Paraflavitalea devenefica: one gene and its partner. Each later gene encodes a partner of the first gene's protein in a complex. Links are inferred from orthologs where the notes say so. Each region holds a gene or a part of one and is shown in the gene's direction. Other genes may lie near its edges. The genes, in order: smc and HB364_RS03070.

The links.
Region 2: the proteins of smc (region 1) and HB364_RS03070 are in contact, whole or in part, in a crystal structure (PDB 3ZGX), measured with the Bacillus subtilis proteins. The link is inferred for Paraflavitalea devenefica from one-to-one orthologs.

Annotation. Positions count from the first base shown.
Region 1 is NZ_JAARML010000002.1:483,827-501,865, forward strand. Bases 8,369-12,475 are described here. They hold smc (chromosome segregation protein SMC), read left to right. Parts: upstream 8,369-8,753; coding sequence 8,754-12,275; downstream 12,276-12,475. Other genes in these bases: HB364_RS11655 (NUDIX hydrolase), read right to left, coding at 8,369-8,463; HB364_RS11665 (ferritin), read right to left, coding at 12,421-12,475. Outside these bases: HB364_RS11615 (BamA/TamA family outer membrane protein), read right to left, coding at 1-1,557; HB364_RS11620 (TrmH family RNA methyltransferase), read left to right, coding at 1,579-2,313; HB364_RS11625 (ABC transporter permease), read right to left, coding at 2,397-3,629; HB364_RS11630 (type IX secretion system plug protein), read left to right, coding at 3,772-5,046; fsa (fructose-6-phosphate aldolase), read left to right, coding at 5,415-6,092; HB364_RS11645 (hypothetical protein), read right to left, coding at 6,407-6,832; HB364_RS11650 (bifunctional helix-turn-helix domain-containing protein/methylated-DNA--[protein]-cysteine S-methyltransferase), read left to right, coding at 7,001-7,843; more of HB364_RS11655, read right to left, coding at 7,840-8,368; more of HB364_RS11665, read right to left, coding at 12,476-12,957; HB364_RS11670 (DMT family protein), read left to right, coding at 13,036-13,365; HB364_RS11675 (WD40/YVTN/BNR-like repeat-containing protein), read right to left, coding at 13,437-14,444; HB364_RS11680 (aminopeptidase P family protein), read right to left, coding at 15,118-16,569; HB364_RS11685 (hypothetical protein), read left to right, coding at 16,906-17,568; HB364_RS11690 (hypothetical protein), read right to left, coding at 17,525-18,039. UniProt on the Bacillus subtilis protein: Required for chromosome condensation and partitioning.
Region 2 is NZ_JAARML010000001.1:779,494-793,663, reverse strand. Bases 2,245-5,050 are described here. They hold HB364_RS03070 (segregation and condensation protein A), read left to right. Parts: upstream 2,245-3,100; coding sequence 3,101-4,000; downstream 4,001-5,050. Other genes in these bases: HB364_RS03060 (murein L,D-transpeptidase catalytic domain-containing protein), read right to left, coding at 4,950-5,050; HB364_RS03065 (pirin family protein), read left to right, coding at 4,102-4,953; HB364_RS03075 (DUF3078 domain-containing protein), read left to right, coding at 2,245-2,986. Outside these bases: frr (ribosome recycling factor), read left to right, coding at 1-471; HB364_RS03085 (PPK2 family polyphosphate kinase), read left to right, coding at 571-1,332; large conductance mechanosensitive channel protein MscL, read left to right, coding at 1,443-1,871; more of HB364_RS03075, read left to right, coding at 1,943-2,244; more of HB364_RS03060, read right to left, coding at 5,051-5,591; dxs (1-deoxy-D-xylulose-5-phosphate synthase), read right to left, coding at 5,702-7,636; HB364_RS03050 (sensor histidine kinase), read left to right, coding at 7,923-8,963; HB364_RS03045 (LytR/AlgR family response regulator transcription factor), read left to right, coding at 8,970-9,707; HB364_RS03040 (M28 family peptidase), read left to right, coding at 9,831-11,111; HB364_RS03035 (TlpA family protein disulfide reductase), read right to left, coding at 11,176-12,858; HB364_RS03030 (hypothetical protein), read left to right, coding at 13,070-13,276; HB364_RS03025 (lectin-like domain-containing protein), read left to right, coding at 13,462-14,170. UniProt on the Bacillus subtilis protein: Participates in chromosomal partition during cell division. May act via the formation of a condensin-like complex containing Smc and ScpB that pull DNA away from mid-cell into both cell halves.

The DNA of each region.
Region 1 (18,039 bases):
CTGGTAACTCTTGGTCCATCGCTGGGCAATATTATCAGGATCGGAGGCACGGGTCCTTCTGCGTGTCCATTCATACCCCCAGGAACTGTTAAAGGAGGGGGCAGTGAAGAAGTCGCGCCGGTTGGTATAGGTACCATTCAGGTTCAGCACAGTACGCCTGGCAATGGTGCGGTCAGTTCCCGTTGTTTTCCGCGGAAACAACCTGAGCAGGAAATCGGGAATGATGATCTTTGGAAAGTAGATATTGTGCGAAAGGCTGGCCTGTATGGTTTGTACCAGGTGGGTACCGATCTCTATACCAAAACGGGCATTGGTACTGGTTTGTATGGCTTCCCGGTAGGCATTGCGGTTCAGTAGCCGGAAGTTGAGACCAATACCAAAATAGGTTCCCTGCGAAAGGAAGTCACTTACGTTGCGGCTGGTCTCAAAGTCAACATTAAGGCTGTGCTTCATGGCAGGGTATAAGCGTAATACAGCATCCAGCAAGGGAACACTGTCATAGCGCTCCTGCAGACTGAGGTCTACATTTTGCCAGGCGCCCAATTGGTTAAAAGTGTTGATGACCCTGTAATACCGGCGCTGGGAGTAGAGCGACCCGGGCCGTAGCCGGATATTGTTGGCAATGAAAGGCAACTTAAACCGCCGGGAGCTGTACAGGATCTTATAACCGTCAATAACAGCACTGTCTTTGGGTACAAAGGTGGTATCATCCAGTACAGACAGATCGGGGTATACTTTGACATCACCTATATAAAATTTCCGGATATGGAAACTGTCCTTTACCGGCCTTTGTTTGATCACTACATTGATGGTAGGCTTTTCCCGCTTTTTACGCAGGGAATCTAATAGTTGTAATTGCTCAAAAGGGTCCAGCGTAGGATCAATGAGCGCAGCTACCACCGTATCACGCTCGGCATAGATATTTTCTTTGGTGAATTTGTAATAGCCACTGTCGCGGTACATGCCCAGCAACCTGTCCAGTTCCGCATTTACCTTCTGGTCGGAATAAGGCGCTCCTTTTTTCAGGAGTGATTCTTTCCGGGACTTCAGGGCCAGCGCCTGCAAGGCAGGTGTTTCCAGGGCATAGCCTATGGAATCCATGTGCAGGGCAATACCGGGCGTTACCGTGAAAGTGAGGTATACCCTTTTCTGTTCACCCTTACGCCTGTTGGGCACCGTATCAATAAAAAATGTATCCCGGATGGTGGGTTGAAAATAACCCAGTGAGTTAAGCAGGTTGGTCATGAATATTTTTGACCGGCCAATGTTCAGGGAATCAAATACAGGCGGCCTCTTTAGCTCACGATAAACGCCGGCATAGGAAACCAGCGGCGCCTTGAGGCTGTCATCTACCTGGGCCTGCAATTTGGTCTGCAATTCCTGCCGGTCATAATCGGGCGTTTTGCCTGCTATGTTAATGGTAGTCTTATACACAAAGGGTTTGGCGGAATTATACTTACGCGGCACGGTACAGGACGCGGCCAGTAGTAAACCCAGCAGGCCATATAAAGACCACCTGGAAAAAGTAAAAAAAGTAACTTGCTGGCCGGATGACATATAACTTTAAACGGGGTGCAAATGTTGGTTAAATCGCAGGTCAAATATATTCAAAGTTTAAGCCAGAAAAAATCAAGGGACGAAGAAGGGGTATTTATTGCTGAAGGCCCGAAGATTATTAACGAACTCTTAAGTACGCCCAACGTGGCTGTGCAGCAGTTGTATGCCGTGCAGGAATGGATGGCACAACATAGCGGAATAGCGGCTGGCGGGGCGATTGAAGTAAGTGAGCAGGAGCTGGAACGGCTTTCGCTGCAGCAAACGCCCAACCAGGTGATCGGTGTTTTTAAAAAGCCTGTATTTGCCAAAATCACCAGTTACCGGGAGCGGCTTTCCCTGATGCTGGATACCATCCAGGACCCAGGCAACCTGGGTACTATTATCCGTTGCGCCGACTGGTTTGGCATTGACACGGTTATTTGCAGCAGGGAATGTGCCGATGTTTTCAATCCCAAGGTGGTGCAAAGCACCATGGGCAGCATCAGCCGGGTGCAGGTGATGTATGAAGACCTGGTTGCTTTTATGCAGCAGCATGCGGATGTGCCTGCCTGGGCGGCTACCCTGCATGGCGCCAACCTGCATGAGCTGCCTCCGGTAGAGGGAGGCATATTGGTGATCGGTAATGAATCGAAGGGCATTCATGAAGAGTTGCTGCGGCTTTGCCGCCACCGTATTACGATTCCGCGTAAAGGACAGGCAGAATCTTTAAATGCAGCAGTGGCTACGGGCATCATACTTTCACATATCGTTAAATAGCTTCGAGCGACGAGCTGTGAGCTTCGAGCAAATACAGCGAAGCATAGGGCTCGTAGCTCGTGGCTCAAAGCTCGTAACTGTTTTCAGCTAAAGCGGATAGCCTTCACCGGCTGTATTTTTCTTACAATGATGGTGGGGATCAGCAGTACCAGGAAACAAATGAGGAAGGTGCCTATATCCACCAATACTACCTGCCACCATACTACATCGGCCACGGCTTTGGACATCCAGTAAGCGTCTTCCGGCAGGGGGATGAATCCATAGCGTTGCTGCAGCCAGCAGATGAGCAGGCCAATAACATTGCCCAGGAGCAGACCGGTAAAGGTAATAACAGCCCCATGGTACAGGAATATCCGCTGTACAATATTGTTCCGGGCGCCCAGCGCCTTTAGCACGCCTACCATGCGGGTGCGTTCCAATACCAGTATCAGCAGGCAGGTAATGAGGTTGAGTGTGGCAATGACGATCATGATGATCAGTACAATGACAATGGTCTTATTCTGCAGTCCCAGCCAGTCGAAGATATTCGGATAAATGTCCATGATAGTAGTACCCTGTAATCCAATGGGAAGTTTCGGCACAATGTCCTCACTTACCTTATCCATTTGATTAAAGTCATGCAGGAATATTTCATAGCCGCCCACCTGGGTGGAATCCCAGTTATTGAGACGTTGTATCAACTTCAGATCGCCGATGGCAATATGCTTATCATAGTCTTCAATACCTGTTTTGAAAATGCCGGCTACGGTCAGCTTACGGGGACGGAAAGAAGGGGAGCCGGGCTGAATAAAGTAGATGATGACCTGGTCATTTACTTTAAGTTTGAGCTGGGAGGCGGTATAGGCAGACAGGTTGATCTCATTGCTGTACCCGCTGTCGGTAAAATTTACCCAGCGTCCTTCTACCAGGAAGCTTTGCAGGTTATTGAAATCATACCCTTTTTCCACTCCTTTCAGTAATACGGCTTCTATGGTCTCGGATGTTTTAAGAATGGCATTTTTGGTGGCAAAGGCCTGCACTGTTTTGATGGCCGGATTGGTCTTTTTGAGGTTGAGTACCGAATCACTCATGGGGATGGGTACTTCTTCTGCAATAGATACTCGCACAGCATCAAAGCTTTGCACGCGGATATGGCCCCAGAAGCTGAATACCTTCTGGCTGATGGTTTTCTGGAATCCGCTGGCAAAGGCCAGGGTGAGGATCATGACAGCTACGCTGATAATAGTAGCGCCTATGGAAAGGCGTATCACAAAGCGGGAAAATGACCGTTGTTGATTAAAAGCGATGCGTCGGGCTATAAAAGCGGCGATATTCAATCGGCATGATTTTTCGGTCGTAAAAATAGCAGAAAGCAACCATACCATTCGAAAAAGCTGTCTTTTAGAGGATTTCTATAACTTCAGCGCATGGAAACGTCCAGGACGTTCCATCCGGCCCAAAAACAATAAAAACTAACGGATGAAATATATCTTATCCATTTTCCTGATCCAACTGTCTGTAGCCATGCAGGCGCAGATACCCGATGCTGTTTATTCGCCACGCATTAAAACAGTGCTGTTGCACCAGGCTGGTAACCAGTTGGGTGTTCCCATTATGAAACTGGGCGCTATGGGCGCGCTGGAACTGCATTTTGACGACCTGGACGCCAATGTTAAAAATTATTCCTATACTTTCCAGCTTTGCAATGCCGACTGGACGCCTGCCATCCTGAGCCAGTTTGATTTTATTAAAGGCTTTTCCCAGCAACGCCTTAACACGTACCGTATTTCTTCTATCGCTTTTACCCGTTATACCCATTACCAGGCTACTTTGCCCGACCAGAATTGCATGCCCAGCCGCTCGGGCAATTATATTTTAAAGGTTTTCCTGAATGGGGATACTTCCAAACTCATTTTCACGAAACGGATGATGGTGTGGAGTGAAGCCGCTGCGATTACCGCCCAGATACAGCAACCTTTTAATGGACAGATCTTCCGCACCCACCAGAAGATACAGTTCAAGATAGCGTTGAATGAACAATTGAATGTGGTGAACCAGTTCCAGCAGATCCATGTAGTGATCATGCAGAACAATCGCTGGGACAATGCCGTGACGAATATCCGTCCTTCTTTCTTTTCAAGGAATGTGCTGGAGTATAATACGGAGAATGATGCCGTATTCCCGGCAGGGAAGGAGTGGCGCTGGCTGGATATCCGCAGTTTCCGTTTTCAGAGCGACCGGGTAGAACGGGTGAAGTATGGCGCCACCAGTACAGAAGTGATCGTGAAACCGGATGCCAACAGGAGCCCCCAGCGGTTTAATTTTTTCCGGGATAATAATGGTATGTTCACGATAGAGACTACGGAAAGCGTGAATCCTTACTGGCAGGCTGATTATGCTACGGTGAATTTCACGTTTGTGCCGGGTAATAATTCTCCCTTCCCGGATAAGGATGTTTTTATTGTAGGACAGCTTACGAATTATAACCTGGACGACAGTGCCAAGATGGTATTCAATACAGAGCGGGGTGTGTATGAAAGATCGTTGTTCCTGAAGACGGGGTATTATGATTATTGTTATGCCACAGTTGACCGCAATGATAAAAAACGGCTCCCTTCTTTTGAGTTTACAGAAGGCAATTACTGGGAGTCGGAGAATAACTATACTATTTTGGTATACTATCGCCCCTTGGGCGGCCGTGCCGATGAGCTGGTAGGGGTGACAACGGTGAATTCACTGACGGGAAGGCGATGAGGAAATTATTTATTATTACTTATTGATTATTAGTTGTTGCATACCGGAGCTGCTGTGGCTGGAGCGAATTGATTGTTAGCGAATGTGAAATAATTAATAATCAATAATCAGTAATTAATTGTTTTGACGTATCTTTGCAGCCGGCAGGTCTTACACGACCAGCTCCTGCTGAACCCCCCCAGGGCCGGAAGGCAGCAAGGGTAGGCGGTTGTAGCGGTGCGATGTAAGTAATCTGCCTTTTTTTCTTTTCTTTTATCCAAGAGCATGGCCCATGGTAACCTGCACACATCTTTCCCTTCAAAGAGATCGCTTCCCATTCAGTGGCCATTACCGCTTACAACAAGTTAACATTTCAAAATCGTAATAGTATGAAGTTTTTTATTGATACAGCTAACCTGGCTCAGATTAAAGAGGCTCATGAATTAGGTATCCTGGATGGTGTTACTACCAATCCTTCCCTGATGGCCAAAGAAGGTATTAAAGGTGAAGATGCAGTGATGAAGCATTACCTCACTATTTGTGAAATGGTAGATGGTGATATCAGCGCTGAAGTGATCTCTACTGAATTCAAGGATATTGTGGAAGAAGGTAAAAGACTGGCTGCTATTCACCCGAATATCGTGGTGAAAGTGCCAATGATCAAGGATGGTATTAAAGCGATCAAGTATTTTGCTGACAATGGTATTAAGACCAACTGTACGCTGGTATTCTCTGCCGGTCAGGCTATCCTGGCCGCCAAAGCAGGCGCTACCTATCTCTCTCCCTTTATTGGCCGTGTGGACGACAGTAACTGGGATGGTGTACAACTGATTGAGCAGATCTCCCATATCTATAACCTCCAAGGGTACAAAACAGAGATACTGGCAGCTTCCATCCGCAGCCCGCTCCACATTGTAAAGTGTGCAGAGGCCGGTGCTGATGTGGTAACCAGCCCGCTGGAACCCATCTTAGGATTGCTGAAACACCCGCTTACTGATATCGGCCTGGCCAAGTTCCTGGAAGATGCCAAGAAAATGGCTGCTCCTGCACTGGCTGGTGTGAAATAAGCTTACATATAGTGAGTAAATGATATTATAGACGCCCCTTTTTTAGGGGCGTTTTTTATTGGATAAGTCATTTAATTTTAATAGTTTACAGTATACGAAACATCGTGGTAGCGGAAAAAACTATAGAGCTCTTATAGAGCTTTTATAGAGGAGCTATAGAGCTCCTATAGAGGCCTTCATCCGGGGATAATCCAGGGTATAGCCGGAGAATAACCAAGGGACAAGTACGGACGAGGTATAGAAAAGGGGTTGGTCTCCTTTATCCCGCAGTCTCTTTCTGTGCTGCTGGGTTTGTGAGATGGTGGAAACAAAAACTAAGAATTTCTCCTGTTCCGCTTGCTTTTCCGGGCCGGGGCATTACCTCCCTGCAGTATTTCATCCACCGTTCTCAGCCGTTCCGGTATATCCACCGTTTTCAGGTAGATGGTGACCTCCTTCCAGACCTGCGGATTGCTCTTCAGGGTGGCCTTTACGGTCACTTTTTCCCCCTTAAAGGCAGTATCGAGGATCAGGTTACAATTGTCGAATTTGCCGGCCGAAGCGGTAAAGTTTAACTCTTTGGCGGTGAGGGGCAGCCAACGGCCATTGGAGAGTTTCCCGTCTACATTAATGTAATTGTGCACCCCTTTCTTCAGGCTGTCGGTATAGAGGTGGAAGAAAATACTATCCACCTGCTGGGCCTGCGCGGTGCGGCCGGCGCCAACAATCAGTGTCAATAAAATGTAATAGATTATCTTCAAGTGTAAAGAATTGTCTGTTTATCCAAGATCGGAAATAGCCCTGAAAAGTTGTATTCCCGGGTTGTTAAATATAGCAAGAAACGGGTTGAGCAGGCCGGTAAATACAGGGAATTTGCATATACTAATTAATACGTTATGCTATCAGAAAAAATATTAAATTTTGAACCTGTGACTACGAATGCTTACCAATACGAGCAAATAGCACGGGCTATTGATTATCTGTATGTCAACTTCCGTGCTCAGCCCAGCCTGGAAGAGGTGGCGGCCCAGGTGAATATGAGCGCCTTTCACTTTCAGCGTGTGTTTACAGAATGGGCAGGCATCAGCCCCAAGCGTTTCCTGCAATTCCTCACTACCGATTACCTGAAACACCGGATTACCGGTTTTGACAACCTGCTGGATGCGGCCGATGCAGCCGGTTTGAGCAGCCAGTCGCGGGTATATGATCTCTTTGTGAACCTGGAAGCGGTAACACCACAGGAATACAAGGAGAAGGGTAGTGGCATCCGCATAGACTATGGCTTTCACAATACGCCTTTTGGCGAGTGTATTATAGGGGTAACCGGACGTGGTATTTGTCACCTCTCCTTCCTGCAGGAAGACAACCGGAGCACAGCGGTGGAAGAGCTGGAAAAGGCCTGGGAAAATGCTACGGTACGGGAGCACAGCCGGAATACAGAAGTGATGGCCAATGCCATTTTTAACCGCAAGCCGGGCAAGCAGGAAAAGCTGAGTGTACTGGTGAAAGGGACCAATTTCCAGGTGAAAGTTTGGAATGCCCTGCTGGAGGTGCCTTATGGCAATGTAACCACTTACCAGTCTATTGCCCGCCATATTGAGCTGCCCAATGCCCTGCAGGCGGTAGGATCGGCCGTAGGCGCCAATCCCATTGCTTACCTGATACCCTGCCACCGGATCATCCGCAAGAACCTGATCATTGGTGAATACCATTGGGGTACCGAACGTAAGAAAGCAATGCTGGGCTGGGAAATGGCGAAAACGGCTATTTAATCAAAATACGCAGCGGCATTCGGGTCTGCTGCTTTTTTATAGAGTAGTTCGATCTGTGAACGCAGGATGCGGTCTTCCGATAATTCCGGTAGCTGATCAACTGGAAAGAAAGCCACTTCAAGGATGTCGAATCCCTTCTGAAACTGTATGTCTCCTGTTATTGCACACAGTAGGGCAAATTTGTATACATAGAATGCCTGAGCCGGATGTGGATGGCATCTCTTATCAAATACCGCCAGCAGGCGGGTGGCTTTTACTGCTAGTCCTGTTTCTTCCCGGAACTCTTTTTGAATGACCTCGGAGGGGGATAAACCGATATCGGCCCAGCCGCCAGGCAGGGTCCATTTTCCATCGGCCATCTCTTTTACGAGTAATATTTCACCCGCTTTATTGAGCGCAAGTCCCCGTATATCTACTTTGGGGGTAGGATAGTCTGTATTGGGCGCATAAAAGCTTTTGATCACTTCTATGGGCTGGTTAATGAGCAGCCCCGCCATTTCATGGCTGATCTCCAGTAATTCGGTATACCGTTCCCGGTCATAATCGTTGGTATTGTACACAAGGCCGGTGTCTGCAATGGATTTTATCCGCTTGGCGAGGTTGAGCAGGGTACTGTTCACGTACTTTTTGCGGGTAAATGTATGTCAACTCCAGCTATAAGCCGCATCAAGTGGTATTCCCAATTTACCCAATTTTGTTATATAACAAGGAGTTATCGTGCTTTTATGGGTGCATTCCGGGTGAGATTTATGCACGGTGCAAGGCCATTTTATCCACAACTTGCCGGGGATATCCACATGGTGCAGTGTTTGTGTATATTTCCCTGTGTGTAACTGTGTGAGTAACTATTGTCCTATGTATTTTGTACCCCTATTCTTCTATATTTGCTGTCCTTAAAAATTAAGACACTGTGCGATTAAAGAGTTTAGAAATTAAAGGTTTCAAGAGTTTTGCCGACAAGACCGTACTGAATTTTGATGAGGGTATTACCGGCGTTATCGGGCCTAATGGCTGCGGTAAAAGTAATATCATCGATAGTATCCGGTGGGTAATTGGCGAACAGAAGATCAGTCACCTGCGTAGCGAAAACCTGGAGAGCCTGGTATTTAACGGCTCCAAAACACGTTCTGCAAGTGGCCTGGCCGAAGTAAGCCTCACTTTTGAAAACACCCGTAATCTGCTCCCGACAGAGTTTAATACCGTTACTGTTACCCGGAAATTCTATAAAAGCGGTGAAAGTGAATACCGCCTCAATGATGTGCAGTGCCGCCTGAAAGATATCCAGAACCTGTTTATGGATACCGGTGTGAGCACCGACAGTTATGCCATTATTGAGCTGGGCATGGTAGATGAGATTATTAAGGATAAGGAGAACAGCCGCCGCCGCATGCTGGAACAAGCTGCTGGTATTACAATATATAAGACACGTAAGAAGGAAGCCAAACAGAAGCTGGATGCTACCGAGCAGGACCTGGCGCGTATTGAAGACCTTTTGTTTGAGATCAACAACCAGTTGAAGAGCCTCGAAAACCAGGCGAAGAAGGCGGAGAAGTATTACGAGATCAAGAAAGATTACCGCGAGGTAAGCATCGAACTGGCCAAGGCTTCCCTGGAAGGATTTAACCTTACTTACCGCGATCTGAACAGCCAGGCAGAAACGGAAACCGATAAGAAGATCAGGCTGGAAGCGGAGATCGCCAATGAAGAAGCGGTGATCGAGCAGGAGAAGGTAGGGTTTATTGAGAAGGAGCGCGCCCTGCAAAGCATGCAGCACGAGTTTAACGACCTGTTACAGACTTTACGCACAAAAGAGAACGATAAGAACCTTGCTTCCCAGCGGTTGAATTTCCTGAAGGAAAAGGAAAACAACCTGCAGGAGTTCCTGAATAAAAGTGAAGGACAATTGAAGGGACTGGAAGAGAGCATTGAATTCACCCGTATACAGGTAGGAGAGGAAGAGGGCAAACTGGAAAGTCTTACCCAGCAATTAGATGATCTGAAGGAGGCGAGTGAAGAGAAGCGTAAAGTGTTTGATGAAAAACGCGTGCATGTGGATAGCCTGCGCAGTGAGAACCTGAATATGCAGCGCAACCAGTTTGAAGCAGAAAAGAAGGTGGCGATTGCTGATAACTCTATCCGTAACCTGGAGCAAAGCATTGCCCGGCTGGAAGAAGAGCAGGAGGTACGCAACAGCCAGTTGAAGCAACTGGAAGAAGAGCGGATCACGAAGGAAGAAGAACTGGAAAGCCGCCAGCGCGACCTGCAACAGTTGCAGGAACACCATGAACGCACCAAAGAGCAGATACTGCAAACGCAGGGTGAAATGGAGCAGTTGCGTCTGCAACTGGCAGACGAAAGCCGTAAGCTGGATGCCCGGAAGAATGAGCATGACCTGCTGAAAAGCCTGATCGACTCCATGGAAGGCTATCCCGAGAGTGTGAAGTTCCTGCACAAGAATCCCAACTGGAATCATACGGCGCCTATTTTATCCGATATTATTTATGTGAAAGAAGAGTTCCGCGCAGCCGTGGAAAATGTGTTGGAGCCTTACCTGAACTATTATGTGGTGAATGACCTGCAGGAAGGTTTGCAGGCGGTACACCTGCTGGATGAAAATAAAAAAGGTAAAGCCAATTTCTTCCTGCTGGATAAGCTGAACGGGAATGGGGAAGGTGTTGCCCACCAGCCGGAAGGCACGATCCCTGCGATGCAGGTGATTGAGGTGGACGCGCAATATCGTCAACTGGCAGAGCACCTGCTGGGGCAGGTATTTATTGCAGAGAATGAAGAAGCCCTCCAGAACAGCAATGGTTCTATTGTACTGGAAAAGCACGGTAAGTATGTAAAAGGAAAATACTCATTGACCGGTGGCAGCGTGGGCATGTTTGAAGGAAAGAAGATCGGCCGCGCCAAGAACCTGGAAAAGCTGCATGAGCAGATACAGGTGCAGGAGCGTATCGTGCATGAGTTGAAGGCAGCTATCCAGGAAAAGCACAATGAGGTGATCGGTTATAATGAGCAACTGAAGGAAACAGCGATCAAGCAAGCCCAGGAAGATATTAACCGCCTCACCAACCTGGTGTTCTCCCTGCAGAATAAGATCGAGAACCTGCATGGTATGAAGAGCACCTCCCAGAACAGGCTGGAAGAGTTGCAGATGAACCTGGAGAATACGACTTCTTCTATTTCCGGCACACGTGAAGAGTGGCAGCAACTGGTAAGCCTGCTGAATGAAGTGCGCGATAAACTGCAGGCGGCGGAAGGGGATTATAAATCGGCAGAAAGCCAGTACCACAGTGCTTTGGCTACATATAACGAGTTTAACCTGCAGGTAACACGTCAGCACAGCAAGATCAATGCGCTGACCCAGGAACTGGAGTTCAAACGCAATCAGCTCACCGGCCTGCGCACCCAGATAGATACCAATGCCTCCCAGTTGAAACAAACGGCGGAGAACATTACAGAGAGTGAAGAAACCCTGGCCAATGCCGATAACGGCCTGTTGGACCTGATGCGTAAGAAGGAAGAAGCGGAGAAGGTATTGAATGAAACAGACCAGGCTTATTATAACCTGCGCAATACACTGAGTGAAAAGGAAAGTGAGTTGCGGCATAAGACAAAAGAGCGGGAGATGCTGGAGCACCTGCTCACGGAGATCAAGGACAAGCTGAATGAGCTGAAGCTGCAACTGGCCGGTATGAAGGAAAGGCTGAATGTGGAGTTCCGCATTAACCTGGATGACATTATTGACCAGCCAAGGACAGGGGATACGCCGACAGAAGAGTTGCAGGAGAAATGTGACCGTATGAAGAAGCGCCTGGAGAACCTGGGCGAGGTAAACCCCACTGCTATTGAAGCTTTCCAGGAGATGAAGAAACGCTATGAGTTTATCCTGGAACAGAAGAATGACCTGGTGACCGCCAAGGACAGCCTGTTGCAGACGATCCAGGAAGTGGAAGCCACCGCCAATCAGCAGTTCCTGGATACTTTTAACCGGGTACGTGATAATTTCCAGAAGGTATTTAAGGCACTGTTCACCGAAGATGATACGGCCGATATGATCCTGGAGAATCCGGAGAACCTGGCCGAAACCAGCATTGATATTATTGCCAAGCCTAAAGGTAAACGTCCTTCTTCCATTACCCAGTTGAGCGGTGGAGAGAAGACGTTAACGGCTACTGCGTTGCTGTTTGCTATTTACCTCATCAAGCCTGCTCCGTTCTGTATCCTGGATGAGGTGGATGCGCCGCTGGATGATGCGAACGTAGGTAAGTTCACGAATATGATCCGCAAGTTCAGTGAAGAGAGCCAGTTCATTATTGTTACGCACAATAAGATGACGATGAGCTCAGTGGATGTTATATATGGGGTAACGATGCAGGAGCCCGGTGTAAGTAAGCTGGTGCCGGTGGATTTCAGAAGCCTGAATTAATGTGATAATTTGAAAATGGCTTTGTGAAACGGGGTTACCAATTTTAATTAACGAAGTAGAATCTGGTCAGAACAATAAATCAAAAAAATCCCGCTTTCGTGCGGGATTTTTCATTTATGGGTATTTTCAAATTATCACATTGGCATTAATGTCCATGACCGCCTTTCCCTTTTCCACCGCCAGCGCCGCCATGTGGATTTAAAGTGCCCAGGTCGCGGTCAAAAAGGTACATACCGCCTTTGTCTTCGCCAATGAGCTTTAATTTGTCAAGGATCTGGCGGGCGAGGCTTTCCTCTTCAATCTGCTCGGTTACGTACCATTGGAGGAAGTTATGGGTAGTATAGTCTTTCTCCTGTATGCAAAGCTCTACGAGGGCATTGATCTCATTGGATACTTTTACCTCGTGGGAGTGAACGATCTCGAAGATCTCCTGGATGTTCTTAAAGTCTTTCTGCGGTGCAGCAAAAGGAGGAACGATGGCATGGCCGCCACGGTCATTGATATAATGGAACAGCTTAAGCATGTGCAAACGCTCTTCATCGGAATGATGGTACAGGAACTGCGCCACGCCAGTGTAACCCTTTACTTCGGCCCAGGAGCCCATGGCAAGGTAATACATGGAAGAGAATCCTTCCAGATCAATCTGCCGGTTGAGGGCTGCGTCAATTTTGCTGGATATCATATATTGATAGTTTTTGTGATGAATATACGAATTTCTAATTTCGGCACATTGTTATCGCCTGCACAAAAATAACCGAATATGCGAACTATTATTCTCCTGCTGCTGTCAAATATATTTATGACGATTGCCTGGTATGGCCATTTGAGGCAACAGCATTTGCCTATGTGGAAGGCCATCCTGGTGAGTTGGGGCATTGCTTTTTTGGAGTATTGCCTGATGGTGCCTGCCAACCGCTGGGGTTTTTCCAACGGGTTTAACGGCTTTCAACTGAAGATGACGCAGGAAGTGATCACCCTGATCGTATTTACCGTTTTTGCAGTGATTTACCTGAAAGAGCCCTTTCACTGGCGTTACCTGGTGAGCTTCGCCTTTTTACTGGGAGCGGTGTATTTTATGTTTAAGAAATAGCTTCGAGCTGTGAGCGCCGAGCTACGAGCCCTGTTCTTCGCTGTTTTAGCTCGAAGCTCGTGGCTCATAGCTCATTGAATGAGCTTTGCTATTTTCCCATTACTGCCCGCCAAAAACACAGCATTGCCTTTCTTTGCTTTCCGGCATACATGAAAGCCTTCTGTCGAAATAGATTGCCAGTGATTACCGCCATCAACAGAAATATCTACACCCGGCACCCCGCAGGTGATCAGCTTTTGGGAACTGATGTATACCACACAGCTACGATACCCCTGTGGCCCTTTAACAGGCGCCTGCCAGGTTTTCATACCGTCTGTTGACAGCAGACAGTTTTTGGTCGTGTCTTTTTGGTTATCATAGTCTCCGGCTACAATGATGGCCTGGTTGCCATGGATGGCTATGGAATTGGGACCGGTCATTTCACGGCCTTGTGTAATGTCGAGGGATTGTGCACCACGGGGATCAAATAGCCGTGCATTTTTACCACCGGATACGATGGTGAAGAGCCCTTTTTTATGGTACCAGATATTGGAGCCGCTGGCGGCAAAGAAACCTTCGCCTTCCAGGGCAGGCAGTGCCGTTGTGGTCATTTTTTTCCAGGTGCTGCCGCCGTCATCGGTGGTAGCCAGAAATACTTTACCGTCTATAGGATCACCTACTACAATGCCTCTTTTATTGTCATAAAAATCCATGGCGTCGAGGAACATGCCTTTGGTGCTATCGGTAAAGACGGTTTTCCAGGTGCGCCCGCCATCGTTGGTTTTGAGGATATGGGCCGGTTCGGCAATGGCGATGATAACAGCCGTTTTATCATCAAAGGCCTCAATATCACGGAAATCCCTTTTTTCAAATCCGGGTACAGTGGTCCACTGCCAGGTCTTCCCGCCGTCAACAGACCGGCCTGTTTTGCCTTTACTGCCGCTGACCCATATTACCTGGTCATTGACAACACTAAGGCCGCGAAGGCTGGTTTCTGTGCCGCTGGTGAGCAGTTCGATCTGTTGTGCCTGTAAAGCTGTTGGGGAAAGGAAGCAGGTGGCCAGGAAAGCGATGGCGGAGAAAAAGGTTTTGATCTTCATAGCTGTTAAGATAAGCAAAAATCAAAAAGCCATCGTTCCGTTGAAGCGATGGCTTTTTGAATGTCTTAATCTTTCAGTCGAATCGATCGAAGGTAAACTCATTTCAAAGGCATTGGATTGGATACAGGTGCTCTCTGTTTTTGGTGGTTGGGTTTTTAGGATATCGACTGGGTTTTTAGGTCTACCGGATTAGGGGCTTTCTACTACGATATTGGATGTTGCTATATGGTCTTTCAGGATTTTTCAAAAGAAACCTCGATGCACTCCGGATCAAGGATAAAAGCTTTCGGTTTCTGTAAGGGATTTAGAACAGATCTTTCAGATGATATTGGATGCTGGATATTGGCGGTGGACTTTCTGTAGAGATATTGGATCAACTATTTCAAAGGTAGTATTAGAACTTTTATTGACATAGCGCAAATCTGCCCTGTTTTTTGGCTTCAGTTATTACCCATCATATCGTAAAAATTGCTATCTGGCTTAGCGGTATTACTTTTAATTCTATCGTGTTTTTGCGAAAAACATCCTGATTTGGGTAAAAACACTCGATTATTCCTGGTAATTATACTGCTTAACACGAGCCCTGCTGCAGGAAACCACCAGCCCCTTTTGGACAAGGGAGGCTTCGGGAAAGTCAGGCCAGGCATGCGTTTTTTAGTGGCGAAGGGCTTTTTTAAAACCCTTTTTTAGCGGATTGTAATTTGGGTAAAGTGAAGTTGTCCAGGGGACTTTTCTCAGCTACCAGCTTCTCTATTTCGCTGATCTTACGGGGAGCTGCCCAGGAGAGCAATTCATAATCCTTTTCCCGGATGAGCAGGTCATCTTCAATACGCACGGCAATGGTCCACCATTTCTTATCACAGGGACTGTTCTCCGGAATGTAAATGCCGGGCTCTATAGTGATGACCATGCCTTTCTTCAGCTTTGTAGAGGCATTCCTGTCATGCACATCCAACCCAATATGATGGCCGAGGCCATGGGGGTAGTATTTGTTGGCTTCTTCCTTTTTGCTGATGATGCCCAGTTTCAATAACCCATCGGCTATTACACCCCTGGATACTTTATCCAGTTCCTGCCAGGTAGTGCCTTCTTTACATAATTTGAAAGCGGCTTCCTGGGCTTCATATACCAGCTCGTAAATGGCTTTTTGTTCCGGGGTAAATTTCCCATTGGCAGGCACGGTCCGGGTTACATCGGCTGTATAGCCATGGTATTCGGCGCCTACATCCATGAGCACCATCCTGTTCTCAACATGCAGCTTTTCATTTTCCTGGTAGTGCAGTACGCAACCATTGTTGCCGGCGCCTACAATAGAAGGATAACCTACATGCTCGGCGCCATATTTTTTATGAACAAATTCATGCAGTCCCTGCGCTTCTCTTTCTGACATGTCGGGACGGACAGCTTTCATGACTTCGGCCTGTCCCTGGCAGGAGATCTCTACAGCTTTGCGCAGCAGTACAAGTTCTTCCGCTGTTTTAATTTCCCGCAACTGACCTGTATATTGGCGGAACAAAGCAGTGCTGAAGCGTTTGTCCTGTGCATAGTTGTCGGTGATCTGTGCCTTCTCTTTCAGTTGTTGGATCAGATCATACAGGTCGGCATTGTCATACAGGGAGTTGGCAATATCTGTTGGCAGGCGGTCAAGAATGATCTTTTCGAATTTGGAAAAGTCTATAGCGGTATTCTTAAAGTCTTCGCCATTGTATACATGGGTGAGGCCTAGTTTTTGTTTGGCGCCTTCCACGCCCAATCTTTTACCGGTCCATTGTTCTGCCTGTGCATTGCGTTTTTGTACAAACAATAACTCTTTATAGGTACTGCCATCGGCAGCGGTTTGTGGTTCTTTAAACAACAGGAAGAGTGAATGAGGTTCCTTATAACCGGTAAAGTAATACAGGTCGGGATTCTGGTGGTATACATAGTCCACGTCATTGGAAAAATTGCGGGTGGGGTAGGCCCATACAATGGCAACGGAATTGGCTGGCATTAGTTGCCGCAGGGAATCCCGGCGGCCTGCATGGAAGGCAGGGGTAAGGTAATCATCCGGCAGATCGGTTTCCTGGGCGAAGGCAGGGGTGGTGGCCAGCAGGGTGGCTACTATAACGAAATCGCGTAAACGCATAGTTGGGTTTTTAAGCATCATTGAATGAGATAAATTTAGGGGTTATTGTGTATAGGCGCCGGAGTGAATGAGGCGAGTGGAAGTGATAAGTGGCGAGTGGTAAGTGAGCGGGAATAGGGGTAAATGGGTAGGCGGCATGCTGTGAAAAGGGGAATTACCGCAGGGGTATTCAAAAGCCGCAATGACGAATCGTATTTTATGCAGGAGTGTGCAAGGTAGTAATACTGAAACTGGCAAAAGATGCAATATTTCGTTATTTTTTTGCGATTTTACAGGGTAATAGCCAGCTTAGTGAAAAGTCAAATATACCTGGTCGTATCTGTCTTAACGGTCGTAATGTCATTTGTACCCGCATTGATCGTCTTGCTTAAAAAACTTTGGCAGGCGACTCCTTTTCAATATTTCGCTGTTTACTGGATCATCAATGGACTGATGAATATTATGTTCCTGGTAGAGGGACTGAATAAAAGATTTATTGAAGTGGCCAGTGTGATCTATAATGCATTGGATATACCTATGATGGTGGGCATTATCTACCTCGCTGCTTTTTCTCCGGCGATCAAAAAGTTTATCCGTATTGGCATGGTGGTTTTTGTCCTGTTTGAAATTGTTTGCCTGGCAAGCAGCGGACTCCGGTATGATGCCTTGAAGTATGCGTTGGGATTGGGTTTGATCTTTATCCTGACGATTATTATCTGGCAGATATCCCTGTACCTGCAACAGGTGGTGTATGCTACACGGGAAAAAGCCCTGTTGCTCATCCATGGCGCCTTGTTGTTCCAGTACGGCACTTATATCGTGGTGTATATTTTTGATTATTTCCTGAGCGGGAGTAGTGTGGCAGACAATATTGACAAGTTCCTGATCTATTATATTTCTACCATTTTATCCATCGGTATTGGTTGCAGCGGATTGCTGCTGAAGGGGCTGCATAAGTTACCCGCTACAACGGCGCTCAGAAAGTCTTTTTGGGCTGAGTCCCGGGAAACGCCTGTATGATGGCCATCACGAAGAGGATATTTTTCAACAGGTTGAATACTGCATGCAGGGGCCAGTTCTGCTCCCATTGTTTTCCCACCGTAATAAAGAAGAAGAAACTTCCCGAAAGATACACGAGACAACCCAGCGTTATCCAGAAAGCCGGTTTTTTGTAAATGAATTCCATGGGATCGTCCATAAGCCATTCATGAAACAGGAGCAGGCTGTAACTGATGATGAGTATGACGGCTGTACCGGCATTGAAACGGCTGTAGTAAACAAGTCCGAATTTCTCCAGCTCAAGGGTTACTATGACGATGAAGATCACGGAACCTGCTATTACCCATTTCTTATAGTTTTTCCGTCGGAAGAACCGGTAAAAGAAAAGGGTGAAGAAGGTATATTCCGTGATGGTGAATATGAATGACAGGATCCTGGCTGCAGTAGGCGAGGCGTGGAGGATTTCCGATAAACGGTCGCCGGTAAAAACTG
Region 2 (14,170 bases), on another replicon or contig:
GCCGGTAAAGCCAACCCCAATATTGTAGATGGTATTGTGGTGGATTATTACGGTACGCCCACCCCCATTAACCAGGTAGGCAATATTACTGTTGCGGATGCACGTACGCTGAATATACAGCCCTGGGAAAAGAATATGTTGCAGCCTATTGAGCGTTCCATCATCAACGCCAACATCGGCATTACGCCCCAGAATGATGGTAATATCATCCGTCTGTTCATGCCGCCTTTGACCGAAGAGCGCCGCCGGGAACTGGTAAAGCGCGCCCAGGGCGAAGGAGAACATTCCAAGGTAGCCATCCGTAATATCCGCCGCGATGCGATGGAGCAGGTGAAGAAATTACAAAAGAACGGCCTCAGTGAGGACGTAGCCAAGGATGCCGAAAAGAACATACAGGAAATGACCGATAAGTACATTGCCCTGGTGGAAAAACACCTTGCCGCCAAAGAAAAGGATATCATGACCGTATAGTTTTTTTTACTATACCCAAAGCATATCAGCCACTTCACCCCGAAGTGGCTTTTTTTATGCGCCTAAAATATAATACCTTAAGTAATTGAAATACCAATTATGGGAAAGATCAGGCTGGATGATATCTCTACGCGGGCGCCAAAAGACTTCGATAAGGAAGCTACCAAAACAAAAACACAGGAAATATTGCAGGAACTGGATGAACTGCAGAACCTGTTGTTTGCCGAATCCAAGCATGCCATACTGGTCATTTTACAGGGGCCTGATGCCAGTGGCAAGGACGGCGTGATACGCAATGTATTTACTTCTATGAACCCGCAGGGGATCAATGTAAAATCATTCAAAACACCCACCGCCCTGGAGCTGAGCCATGATTTCCTGTGGCGCATACATGCCGTTGTTCCTGCCAAAGGCATGATACATATATTCAACCGCTCACAATACGAGGATGTACTGATAACGCGCGTGCATAAATGGATTGATGATGAAGGGGCCTATAAACGAATGAAGGCCATTAATGATTTTGAACGGTTGTTACAGGAGCACAACAGTACCCGGATATTGAAGTTTTACCTGCATGTATCGCCCGAAGAACAACAGGAGCGGCTGCAGGAACGTATCCAGGACCGAACGAAGCAGTGGAAGTACAATGAAAATGACTTTAAGGAGGCAAAGTTGTGGAAGGAATACCGGAAAGCTTATGAGGATTGCCTGGAACATTGCAATGATATTCCCTGGACCGTTGTGCCGGCCGATCAGAACTGGTATAAGGAATACATGATAGCTTCGGAACTGCTGGCCACCTTGAAGAAGCTGGATATGAAATACCCCGGATTGAAGAAAAGCAATGAAGGTTTCTGATAGTGCTGGCAGGTGGATTTTTTTATAAGGATAATCCGTTTTATGGTTATCGCTTATATATTACTAAATTTATGATGGTTTTTATCTTCTAACCGTTAAAACAACTGACCATGGGATTTATCAAAGAGTTTAAGGAGTTTGCTATCAAAGGCAATGTTATTGATCTGGCGGTGGGTGTGATTATCGGCGGAGCTTTTGGAAAGATCATTGACTCAGTGATTAAAGATCTTGTGATGCCCATCGTTGCGGCCATTGTAGGCGCCCCTGATTTCAGTAATGCCTACCTGCCGTTAAAATCGGGCATACCACGTGATCTGGCATTGGCAGAAGCCCAGAAGTTAGGGCCTGTATTTGCCTATGGCAGCTTTATCACGGTAGCTATCAACTTCCTTTTGCTGGCGCTGGTCATTTTCTTCATGGTAAAAGGGATCAATAGTCTTAAGCGTAAACAGGAAGCTGCACCTGCCGCACCCGCACCCCCTACCGCAACCGAACAATTGCTGATTGAGATACGCGATGAGTTAAAGAAAAAGAGTTAAATGTGGGCGTTATCTCCCGCATTTTGAGTATCTTCAAAATAGCCTTATACCAAACCAAACTATCTTATAATATGAGAAAATCGCTCTTGCTCACGATATTCAGCGTGTCGTACGTTATTGCCTTTGCCCAGGATGCAGGCGTAAAAGATATGAAAGCCCAGTCGGAGAAAAAGCTGGCGGCTGATACATCCCATAAATCAGGCTGGAAGAAAGGAGGGGTCTTTTCCCTCAATGTAGGCCAGGGCGGCAGCCGCAACTGGGCAGCCGGCGCTGAAAAGTTCTCCTTCACAGTAGCCGCTTATTTAAGCCTCTATGCCAATAAAAAATCCGGCAGGTTCTTTTGGGATAATACCCTTGATCTGGGATATGCCATGGTGAATACCACTTCACAGGGCAACCGTAAAACGGATGATAAGATTGACCTGTTCAGCAAAGCGGGCTATGAACTGACCAATACCTTGAGCGTAGCAGGAGTGGTTAACTTCAGGACCCAGTTTTATGACGGATTCGATTATAATTACCGGGGTAAAGGATACCAACGGCGGATATCAGGCTTTTTTGCCCCGGCTTATCTGGTCGTGGCGCCGGGTATTGACTGGCACCCTGTGGACTATTTCAGCGTTTTTGTTTCTCCCATCTCTACCCGCCTGGTCATCGTTACCAATCAGCCTAAGAGTTATTTTTATCCCGCCGGTGATCCGGGCGTCGATGGCGGCGCTTATGAAGCTCCTTTATCTACCTTTTATGGCGTTGATCCCGACCGGGAAGTAAAAATGGAGGCCGGCGCTTATGCCTCGGTCAACTTTAATAAAGAGATCCTTAAAAATGTAATCTATAAGAGCCGTCTTGACCTGTATTCCAACTACCTCAAAACATACCGGTTTACCCCCACAGGTCCCGATCAGTTACAAATAACTAAGATCAGCGCCAAGCCCCAGAATGTGGATGTTTTCTGGACCAATGCCATTGTGATGAAAGTAAATAAGTTCCTGAATGTTACCTATAACTTAGATCTTATATACGACGATGATGTGCGCCAGTTTGGCCCCGATAAAACATCGGCTGCCACCCAGATAAGGTCATTGCTGGGTGTGGGTATTTCTGCTAAATTCTGATCTGGGATTTCCTTACATTTGTCCGCTCTGCCGGAAGGTTTTTTGCCCGAAAGGCGGGAAGACGGGAAGGGCAAATACCTTCCCGGTCCCTTTTTATCTATTAAATAAGCTCGTGTGAATCAATCCAGTTACCAGATCAAGTTACCGCAGTTTGAAGGCCCTTTCGACCTCTTGTTATTCTTTATTGAGCGGGACGAACTGGATATCTACAATATACCCATTACCAAGATCATCAAGGATTTCATGGATTATATCCATGGTGAGCAGGGATTGAACATTGAGTTGTCCAGTGAGTTCATCCTCTTTGTATCTACCCTCATGCGCATCAAGGCCAAAATGCTGTTGCCGCGCAAGGAAGTGGATGAGCAGGGCAATGAAATAGACCCCCGCCAGGAACTGATTGACAAGATCCTGGAGTACAAACGCTATAAGGAAGCGGCGGTGAAGATGGCCGAAATGGAAGCTATCCGCATGCTGATGGTAAGGCGTGGTAACCTTCAGAAGGAACTGGCCACCATTGGCGAAGAGACCGGTGAAGGTACTGAGATACAAACCATTACGCTCTTCAAGCTGATGAAGACCTTCGAGAAGGTGATGAAGCGGCTGGAACAGCGTAATGTAAAACCCGTGCATACGGTGGTACGGTATAACTATACCATGGACGATAGCCGGGAATTTATGCTGAGCAGTGTGAAGAAAGAAAAGGTAGTGTCTTTTGAAAAGGTGTTTGAGATCTGCCAGGACCGTATTCATGCCATCTTCCTTTTCCTGTCCATACTGGAGCTGGTACAAATGAAATATATGACCCTCATGGTAGGGGAAGGCCGCAATAATTTTATTCTCGAATTCAACGAGAACCGCGAAGAAGACCCCATCCTCGACGCCAGGACCCTGGGCCTGGAACCCCCGTCAGCCATCTCTTCCGATGAACAACCCATCGGTGGATTGTTTGGCCAGGAGCCCCCCGCTGACGAACCGTCTACCGGTGAAGACGCCACTGACGAAACGGCGTAAAATACTCCCTTATTACTGCCAATACGGAATAGGTACAATAGTTGGTGTTTAAACGCCGAACCTATTGTTATTGACTGTATTTAAACAAAAAAGGAGTATGTATGACTACCAGAACAATAGCGCAGATTATAGATGCTACCAATGAAAGGGTAGGCCCGTTCGGGATCAGGAATGTATTGCCTGCCCGCACCTTGAAACAGGTAGATCCGTTCCTGTTGATACACCATATGAAACCTAATGTGATCGAAGCCGGCTCGGAAGTAAGACTGCCGCCCCATCCCCATGCAGGCTTTGAAGTGGTGACTTACCTGCTGGATGGTGAGTTCTTTCACCGTGATAGTAAAGGGCACGACCAGGTGGCTACCGGTGGCGATGTTAACTGGATGACTTCCGGCAATGGTATCGTACACTCAGAAGGCCCTACACCTGCTTTCCTGCAACGGGGTGGTACCGTGCAGTTACTGCAGGTATGGATCAACCTGCCGGCCGATAAGAAAACACTGGATGCTTCTTTCCGGCATTATGCTTCGGCTACCCTGCCCCAACAAACCGGTGAAGGCGCCTGGGTGAAAACCTTGATCGGTAGTTACAAGGGACAAACATCGCCCATTGCTACCCATACACCGATGTTCCTGCACCACGTGAAGCTCAAAGCCGGCGCCTTGTTTACCCTGCCCGTTGATAATTCGTACTCTTCGGCCTTATATGTATTGGATGGAAAAATAAAATTGCTGGGAGAAGAAGTGAAGGCTGGACAATTGGCCGATTTTCATATTGATGGCGATCAGTTGGTATTTACGGCTGTTAGTGATGCCGATCTGATCGTATTCGGCGGACAACCGCTGAAAGAGAAAGTAGTCAGTTATGGACCTTTTGTAATGAATAGTTTTGAAGAGATCCAGGAAGCGATCAGGAAGTATGAGATAGGAAAGATGGGTGTGTTGGATTATTAGTTAAAGATCCATAACAATATTGGCCGCGGCGATGCATCAATCGTTGCGGCTAATTTTTTTAAGAAAGCAGGTGATACAGTAGGGCAGCCATCGCTCTGGCAGATGGGGTAGGGATCTACTTCTGCCACGGGTACACATTCATGGGAATGCAGTACTACATATCTTTTAAAAGCATTGCTGTTGGTGGAATCCTGCCCGTGTAATTTATAGGCCAGGCCAAACCTGCCTTTATAAGCGGCGCCGATCTTGTACCTGCCCAGTGAAGTACAGCCGCAGCCCACTTCATTGCCATAGCGGCGTCCGTTGAGCCAGTCTTCATTGCAGCGACCATGCGTTACCAGTCCGGCTTCTGTAATAGAATCTTTTTTCAGGTCATATACAAACAGCCTGTTCTTACCCGACTCAATGCTCATGTCTACCAGGAAGCACAACTCGGTATTGTATTTATGCCGGGCGGCATAGTCTCTCGCCCGGGCTGCCCGCGATTCCAGTTTAAGCAGGAGCTTTTTGTGCAGGTTGGCTGCTACATTATGCTTCACCGGTGTACGGCCGGGTTTCATTTTAGAATAATACCAGGCAGCACTGCCCAGTATGAACAATACCACGGTGGCAAGAGTCAGCAGCAAAAAACGTTTCATGGCAGAAGGGGGTTATGGCAGATCAGATGCCATAAGAACGCTACTCCATAAACGAATAGTGGCAAAATGCTGTTAAAGATTCCTGAAGGTTTGCTCGTCGCTCACAGCTATTACTGTAACAGTGACCCTACGGTTACTTTGTCTTTCATCAGCTCCCGTACGGTTTGTGCAATGCCGGCGGCATCATAGCCACATTCGCGGTGCAGTTCTTTGGGTGTTCCATGCTCTACCAGGCGGTCGGGGATACCCAGCATCTTCACCGTTGCATGGTAATTGTGCTGCGCCATGAATTCCAGTACCGCACTGCCAAATCCACCAACAATAGTACCATCCTCAACAGTAACCACCTTGTCAAATTTGCTGAACACTTCATGCAGCAGGGCTTCATCCAGCGGCTTCGCAAAACGCATGTCATAATGCGCCGGGTTCAGTCCTGCTGTCTTCAGTTCGCGGATGGCAGTGGTCACAAAATTACCAGGATGGCCCAGGGAAAGAATGGCTACATCATCGCCATCTTTCAACTTGCGGCCTTTGCCGATGGGAATCTCCTCAAAGGGCGTTCTCCATTCGGGCATCACCCCTTCGCCACGCGGATAGCGGATCACGAAAGGATGTGTTTCATTACTGTCCAGTTGGGCCGTATACATCAGGTTGCGCAGCTCGCTTTCATTCATCGGCGCGCTGATCACCATGTGTGGGATACAACGGAAATAAGGAATATCATAAGCGCCGTGGTGCGTAGGTCCGTCCTCCCCCACCAGTCCTGCACGGTCCAGGCAGAAGATCACCGGCAGCTTTTGTATGGCTACATCATGTACCACCTGGTCATAGGCGCGCTGCATGAAAGAAGAGTAAATATTACAGAATACCTTCAGTCCCTGGGTGGCCATACCGGCGCTGAGCGTTACCGCATGCTGCTCACAAATACCTACGTCAATAGCGCGGTCGGGCATTTGCTCCATCATGAACTTCAGGGAAGAGCCGGAAGGCATGGCCGGCGTAATGCCAAATACATTTTTATTCTTTTCCGCCAGTTCTATAATCGTATGGCCAAATACATCCTGGTATTTGGGAGGCTGTTTCGTTTCAAACGTCTTCTTATAGATCTCCCCGGTGATCTTATCAAACAGGCCGGGTGCGTGCCACTTGGTTTGGTCTTTCTCGGCCAATGAATACCCCTTGCCTTTCACCGTAATAATATGTAGCAGCTTGGGGCCGGGTATCTTTTTCAGGTCCTGCAGGGTATCTACCAGCTTGGTGATATTGTGCCCGTCAATAGGGCCGAAATAACGGAGCTTCAGCGCCTCAAACAGATTACTGCTTTTATTCACAAATCCTTTAACGCTGTGTTCCAGTTTACTCGCCATATCGCGGGTAAAATTCTTACCTACCGGCAGCTTACCCAGCGCTTTCCAGATATCATCCTTTAAGCGGTTATAAGTATGGGAAGTAGAAATATCGGTGAGGTATTCCTTCAGGGCGCCCACATTGGGGTCAATGCTCATATTGTTATCATTCAGGATGATCAACATATCCGCATCGGTCACCCCGGCATGGTTCATGCCTTCAAAAGCCAGTCCGGCAGTCATGGCGCCATCACCAATAACAGCTACCGACTTACGGTTTTCCCCCTTGTGTTTGGCGGCCATCGCCATACCCAGTGCAGCGGAAATGGAGGTGGAAGAATGCCCCACGCCAAAAGTATCGTATTCGCTTTCACTGCGTTTTGGGAAACCGCTCAGGCCATTGTATTTCCGGTTGGTGCTGAAATTATCCCGGCGGCCGGTCAGTATCTTATGTCCATAAGCCTGGTGACCTACATCCCAAACCAGTTGATCGTAAGGAGTATTATAAATATAATGAAGGGCTACAGAAAGTTCTACCACGCCCAGGCTGGCGCCAAAGTGACCACCGTGAACACTCACTACATCAATGATATATTGACGTAATTCATCGCACAACTGATGAAGCTGTTCCCTGCTTAGTTGTTTGATAGCAGCAGGAGACTGAATGGTTTTGAGTAAGGGACCGGGAGCAATTTCCATCAGGGAAAAATTTATGGCTCAAAAATACTATTTTATAGGTTGAATTTCAGGGATTCCGGCTTTTTGGGATTTGCTTAGGAATTCCTGTACAGCCTTTTATCGGGAGCCTGGACTAAAAGGGTGCCCCGGTTGGATATATTGGATTGATTTTTAATAGAATGGCGTACATTGAGCGCCAAAAAAGGTAGCTTGAGCCTGCCGATAGCCCGGCTATTTAAGCCATATATCCAAAATACGGCAGGAGGGCTATCCAAATGTATAGTTTTGCTTAGACCCAAATTCTGAGATGGCGAAAAGAAATTCATATTACTGGCTTTGCCAGATAGGTGGCTGGGGCCTGGTAGGTCTTTCCATGTTGTTCTATGCTTTTACGTTCAAAGAGGAAATATCCAATGCTTATCTCTACCGGATACTGATCTACATCGTATCGGGCATTGTGAGTACCCATATCCTGCGGGAGTTTCTCAAACGCACCAATTGGCTCTTATTGCCCATTGAAAAAATGGTTACCCGGCTGGCCGCTGCGGTGGTCATCACCAGTATCCTGTATGGTTTACTCGTGTTGGGCGCCTATGAAGTGTTTAAATTTGAGAACAAGAGTAAGCTGGACTTCTCCACCCGCCTGTTTGCCAATGTACTCAACATTGGTATCTTCATGATCCCCTGGACGCTGCTGTATTACTTCTATCACTACATTGAAAAAAGCCGTCGCCAGCAGGTAGATACTTTAAAACTGGAATCCCTGGTCAAAGAGCTGGAGCTCAAGACCATCAAGTCGCATATCAATCCCCACTTCATCTTTAATGCCCTCAACAGCATACGGGCATTGATTGATGAAAATCCCAACCGCGCCCGGAATGCGATTACAGAGCTGAGCAATATCCTGCGCAGCAGCATGCAGGCCGAAAAACTGGAAACCGTTCCTTTTGAGAAAGAGCTGAATATTGTAAAAGACTACCTGGCGCTGGAGTATATACGTTTTGAAGACCGCCTCCGCATAGAATACCAGATTGATGAAGATACGCTCGACCAACCCGTGCCGCCCATGATGTTGCAGACGCTGGTAGAAAATGCCATCAAACATGGCATCGGCAAGCAGATCAGCGGCGGTATTGTGAAAGTGATCTCCGACTTTAAAAATGACTTCCATGAGCTGATCGTATTGAATTCAGGCTCCCTCAATGGCCATATTAACGGAGATGGGTTTGGGTTGTCCAGTACCAAAAACAGGTTACAGCTATTATTTGGTGAAAAAGCTAACTTTGAAATTAAGCAGGTAGACGGACTGGTAGAAGCGAGAATTCTAATCCCTGTTGAAATAAAATAAGGATCTATGATCAAAGCGATTATTATCGATGACGAGCGGCTGGCAAGGAATGAACTGAAAAAGCTGCTGATGGAATTTCCGGAAATTGAAGTGGTGGCAGAAGCAGCCAATGCCGGAGAAGGCATTGAGAAGATAGAGCACATTAATCCCGACCTCGTTTTCCTGGATATACAGATGCCCGGTAAGACCGGTTTTGATATGCTGTCGGAGCTGGACAGAACGCCGAATGTGATCTTCACCACGGCGTATGATGAATATGCCCTGAAAGCTTTTGAGGTCAATGCGCTGGATTACCTGCTCAAACCGGTGGAGCCCAAACGCCTGGCAGATGCTATCCAGAAACTGCACATGCAGGATGAGCGCGGAGATACCAGCAGTCCCATACCGCTGAATGTAAACCGTTCCATCCTAAGCGAGAATGACCAGGTATTTGTAAAGGATGGCGAGCGCTGCTGGTTTGTGAAGCTGTCCGATATTCGTTTGTTTGAAAGCGTAGGCAACTATGCCAAAGTATACTTTGGTCCCAATAAGCCATTGATCCTGAAATCGCTCAATGCACTGGAAGAAAGGTTGGATGAGAAAACCTTCTTCCGTGCCAACCGTAAGCACATTGTCAACCTCCGGCTGATTGATAAAATTGAACCCTACTTCAATGGCGGCCTGCTGCTGGAACTGAAAGGCGGGGAGAAGATAGAAGTGAGCCGCAGGCAGACCGTGAAGTTCAAGGAAATGATGAGCTTATAAATACTGGCCGCATACACCTTAACTCCTATATTTACTGCATGATTAAGCAAATAACACTCTGTTCTCAGCAGAGTCTCCCGCAGGGGACTCTGCGTATTAAACCTTAACCTCTATATTTACCGCATGATTAAGCAAATAACACTGGCGGGTGCCCTCCTTGTTATGGGTCACCTCAGCTTTTCCCAATCCATTGACCAGGTCATTAATGAAACCGAAGTAGCGCGTGTAGAACGTATACTCTCGGCCGATGACATGCAGGGACGTAAGCCCTTTACGCCCGGCATTGATAAGGCCGCCGCTTTCATTGCTGCGGAATTTAAGCAAGCGGGTCTGAAGCCTGCAAAAGGTAAATCCTTTCTGCAGGCGTTTACCATGCTCCGTACAAAGTTTGTGGCAGCAAGTGGTATGGTGAATGGAAAAGCGATAGAAGAAAAAGATATTGTAGGTGTTACAGCAAAACCCAACCTGACAATTACCCAACAATCGAAGTATAAAAAAATGCAGGTGTCTAAAGATAGCCTGTATGCGGTGTATGGGCGTTTGACCAAAACAAAGGGCAATTACCTGCTGGTGGTAGATACCAATGCCAGGGGCCAGTTCAACAACCTGAAACGCCGTTCCACTGCTTTCCCGCCAGAGTCCAATATCATCGCATTGCTCACGATGGAAGATCCCGCTACCTACAGTGTGGCATTTACACAGGAGGTAACTGTTATGCCGCTGAAAAACGTGGTAGGCATCCTGCCGGGTAAAAGCAAAAAGAAAGAATACGTCATCTTCTCGGGCCATTATGATCACCTTGGTATCGGCAAGCCCAATGCAGCAGGTGATTCTATCTATAACGGGGCCAATGATGATGCCGCCGGCACTACGGCCGTTATCATGCTGGCGCATTACTTTGCTCAGCAAAAGAACAATGAGCGCACCATCGTATTTGCCGCCTTCACCGCAGAAGAGTCCGGTGGTTTTGGCTCACAATACTTCTCCCGCCAGTTTGATCCTGCCAAAGTCATGGCCATGTTCAACATTGAAATGATCGGCACCGATAGCAAATGGGGTAATAATTCAGCCTTTATCACCGGGTACGAGAAAACGGATATGGGAAAGATCCTGGAGAAGAACCTGGAAGGCACCAACTTTAAATTCTATCCCGATCCCTACCCGCAGCAACAACTGTTCTACCGGTCAGACAATGCTACCCTGGCGAGGCTCGGTGTGCCTGCACATACCATCTCCACCTCCAAAATGGACAGTGAAAAATTCTATCATACCCTCGATGATGAATTTGAAACACTGGATATGAAGAACATGACAGAGATCATCAAGGCCATTGCACTCAGTTCTACTTCAATCATAGCAGGGAGAGATACTCCTTCAAGAGTAGATGCGAGCTCATTGCGGTAATCAATAAATAATTGAAAAGGGTGGGTCACCTTCCAAAGATGGCCCACCCTTTTTATATAAGCTGTTACTTCAGCAGACTATTGATCTTCTTCAGCAGCCTTGTTTTATCGCTGGGCCGCATGGCCTTATCATCGGCTACTTTCCCGTTCTTATCTACCAGTACATAATGGGGTATACCGGAAACATTGAACTTATCAGATAATAGTTTACCGTCGTTGTCGTTGGCAAAATAATGCTCGCCTTCTATCCCCTTGTCCTTGATCGTATTCTCCCAGGATTGTTTCGTGCAGCTAAGGCCAATATACAGGAACACCACGTCCTTGCCGGCCAACTCCCGTTGCAGTACTTTTGATTCGGGCATTTCACTCATACAGGGGCCGCACCAGGGCGCCCAGAAATCAATATACACTACTTTGCCCTTGTAAGGCTTTACCAGTTCATCAAAAAACTTGTCACTGCTCACCTGCAGGGCAGTACGTACATGGGTGGCGTCTGTCATCTTACCGGCCAGCACATTGCGCAAGCGCTCATTATCCCGGATTACCTGCAACCGCAGGTTGGCATTGGTTATGTTGCCAGATAATTTATCCATGGCGGTATTGGTAAGAGGAATGCGGGAAGTGTTTAAATACTCATTTATCACCTGGGCATAAATAATATCCCTGCCAATACCCGGTGGAATATGCGATGCCAGGGAGTCTATTTGCTGGTTAAAAAGAAGCGTTGCTGAAAATTCTTGCTGTTCTGCCTGGTATTTTTCAAGAAATGATTCAATCAGTTGAATTTGGTCCTGTCCGGCGGCGGGCTTCTTAAATAATTGTTCTTCTTTGGCAGTAACCGGTTTTCCTGCCTGCTTCAGATAGGCAACAAACAATTCCAAACTGAACGTAGTCTGCGAAGACTTTTGCGCGTTGTAAAAGTTATTGTACTCGTTTAAAAATTTGCCGTAATTCTCGGTGATCACTGCTTCTTCATTATTCACCGTCATATTATCCAGGAAATCCAGGTATTCCGGTGTAAGCTGAACCTTCGGCTGTTTTGTTTTTCGGCCATGCATCCACCGGTAACGCAGCAGGTCTTCGGCTGCATGGTAGCGGAGATGTTGGATCATATACTGTCTGAATTCCGAACTGGTATTGTTTCGTTGATTGAAAGCGGCCAGTGTATCCAACTGGCGCTGCATCACGCCCAGGCGATAGGCTTTATAAGCCGTCTGGTCCAGTGAATCTATCAGGGGATAATGTTCCACGTAAGATATGGTGGCGAACTGCAGTGGCCTGAAGGCATTCAATTCTTTATTGAGCTGCGCATAGGTGCCGGTAAAGGTCAGGGGATTTCTTAGTTTAATCTGTTCCGGGAAAGGAAGCTTACTGATCGCTTTAATGGCCGCCAGGTCTAATTGTATATCCAGCGAAGAGCCGGGTATGGCATAAAACGAGCTCATTGTTTCCATAAAGCTAAACATGATCTCCTGCGGGCGGTTCAAAGGGAAAGTAATGCTGAACCGTCCATCTTTATCAATCTCACCCACATGGGTTTGTTGGTCATCCTTGTACAGGTGATTATAGATCACTTCACAGAACCGGAAAGAATCAACAGCCGGGTTATAACCCACAAAAGTGCCGGTTAGGGTAAACGGTTTTTCAGCCAGGCTGATCTTGCTGAAAGCATTGAGGGATTTTTGGGGCTGCGCCTGCAGTGATAAGACACCTGTGGCGGCCAGGAAAAAAAGGACAATGTTTTTCATGTTGGTGGTGGGGTATTTGATAATAAGCGCATTAAAATAATACATTTAGCCGGGAAGGGCCGGACAAGGTTTTGTTAATATCAAATGATTGAAAATCAGCACGCATAAGCCTGTGTTACAAAAAGCTGTATATTTATTGATCCTTTAAACCCAATCCGGTCGCATTTTTGAAGGATAAGACTTATTTTACTAACCATTTAAAGTATTTATTATGGCAGATGTACAACTTACTGCATACAATGTAAAGACAAAGGAGAAAGGAGTACCTATTCAGGATGCAGTGATTACTAAAACCGCTAAAGGGGCTTATATGGCACAGGGGCACGATGGCAAGGGTAATAAATTAACGACCCTGCTGGGTGAAGAGAAAGCGCTGGCTGCCATTAAAGCCGGTGTGGCAAAACAAGGCTGGGAATAGTTATTGGCGGATACATTTAAGTTGTTCGTTCTCTGAACTTTTCAGTTTAACTGTCGTAGGCTGCTTGCAGGTGGCCGATGATGTATAAAACACGGTCTGATCGTTACTGGTCCGGCCGTGTTTTCTTTATACCAGGGCTATAAATATCATTTAACACTAATCTATTCAGCGGAACTGCTGCTTTCATGAGATCTTGCCTGCTATACCTGCTGCTATGGCTATCCTTCAGTAATGCGCTGATGGCGCAGTCCGCTAATCCCTACCATACCAATGGCGCTGCCTATAGTGAAAACTGTAACTGCTACACACTTACCAACGAACAAAATACCCAATCCGGTTCCGTCTGGAACAAGAACAAAATAGACCTCAACCAGTCTTTCGATTACAAATTCAACATCAACCTGGGCTCCCGCGACGCCGATGGGGCCGACGGGATCGTCTTTGTATTACAAAACATCAGTGTCAGCATTGGTTCCACCGGCGAAGGAATGGGGTTTGGAGGGGTAACACCTTCTATCGGCATTCCGATTGATACCTGGCAGAACGGTAACCAGAGTGATCCCGCGTATGACCATATTTCCATCAACCGTGATGGAGACATCAATCACACCACTTCCAATAACCTGGCAGGGCCGGTATCTGTGCTGTCGGGTAATAACAACATTGAAGATGGCCAATGGCATACTTTCCGCGTCATCTGGAATGCAACCACCAAAACATTGTCGGCCCAGGTAGATGGAGTAGAACGGGTTCAGGCTACCATTGACCTGGTATCCCAGGTATTTAACAATGATCCCCTGGTATTCTGGGGATTTACAGCCGGTACCGGCGGCTCCTATAACCGCCAGCGGTTTTGCACCTCCCTGAATCCCGGCTTCGCCATGGCGCCGGATC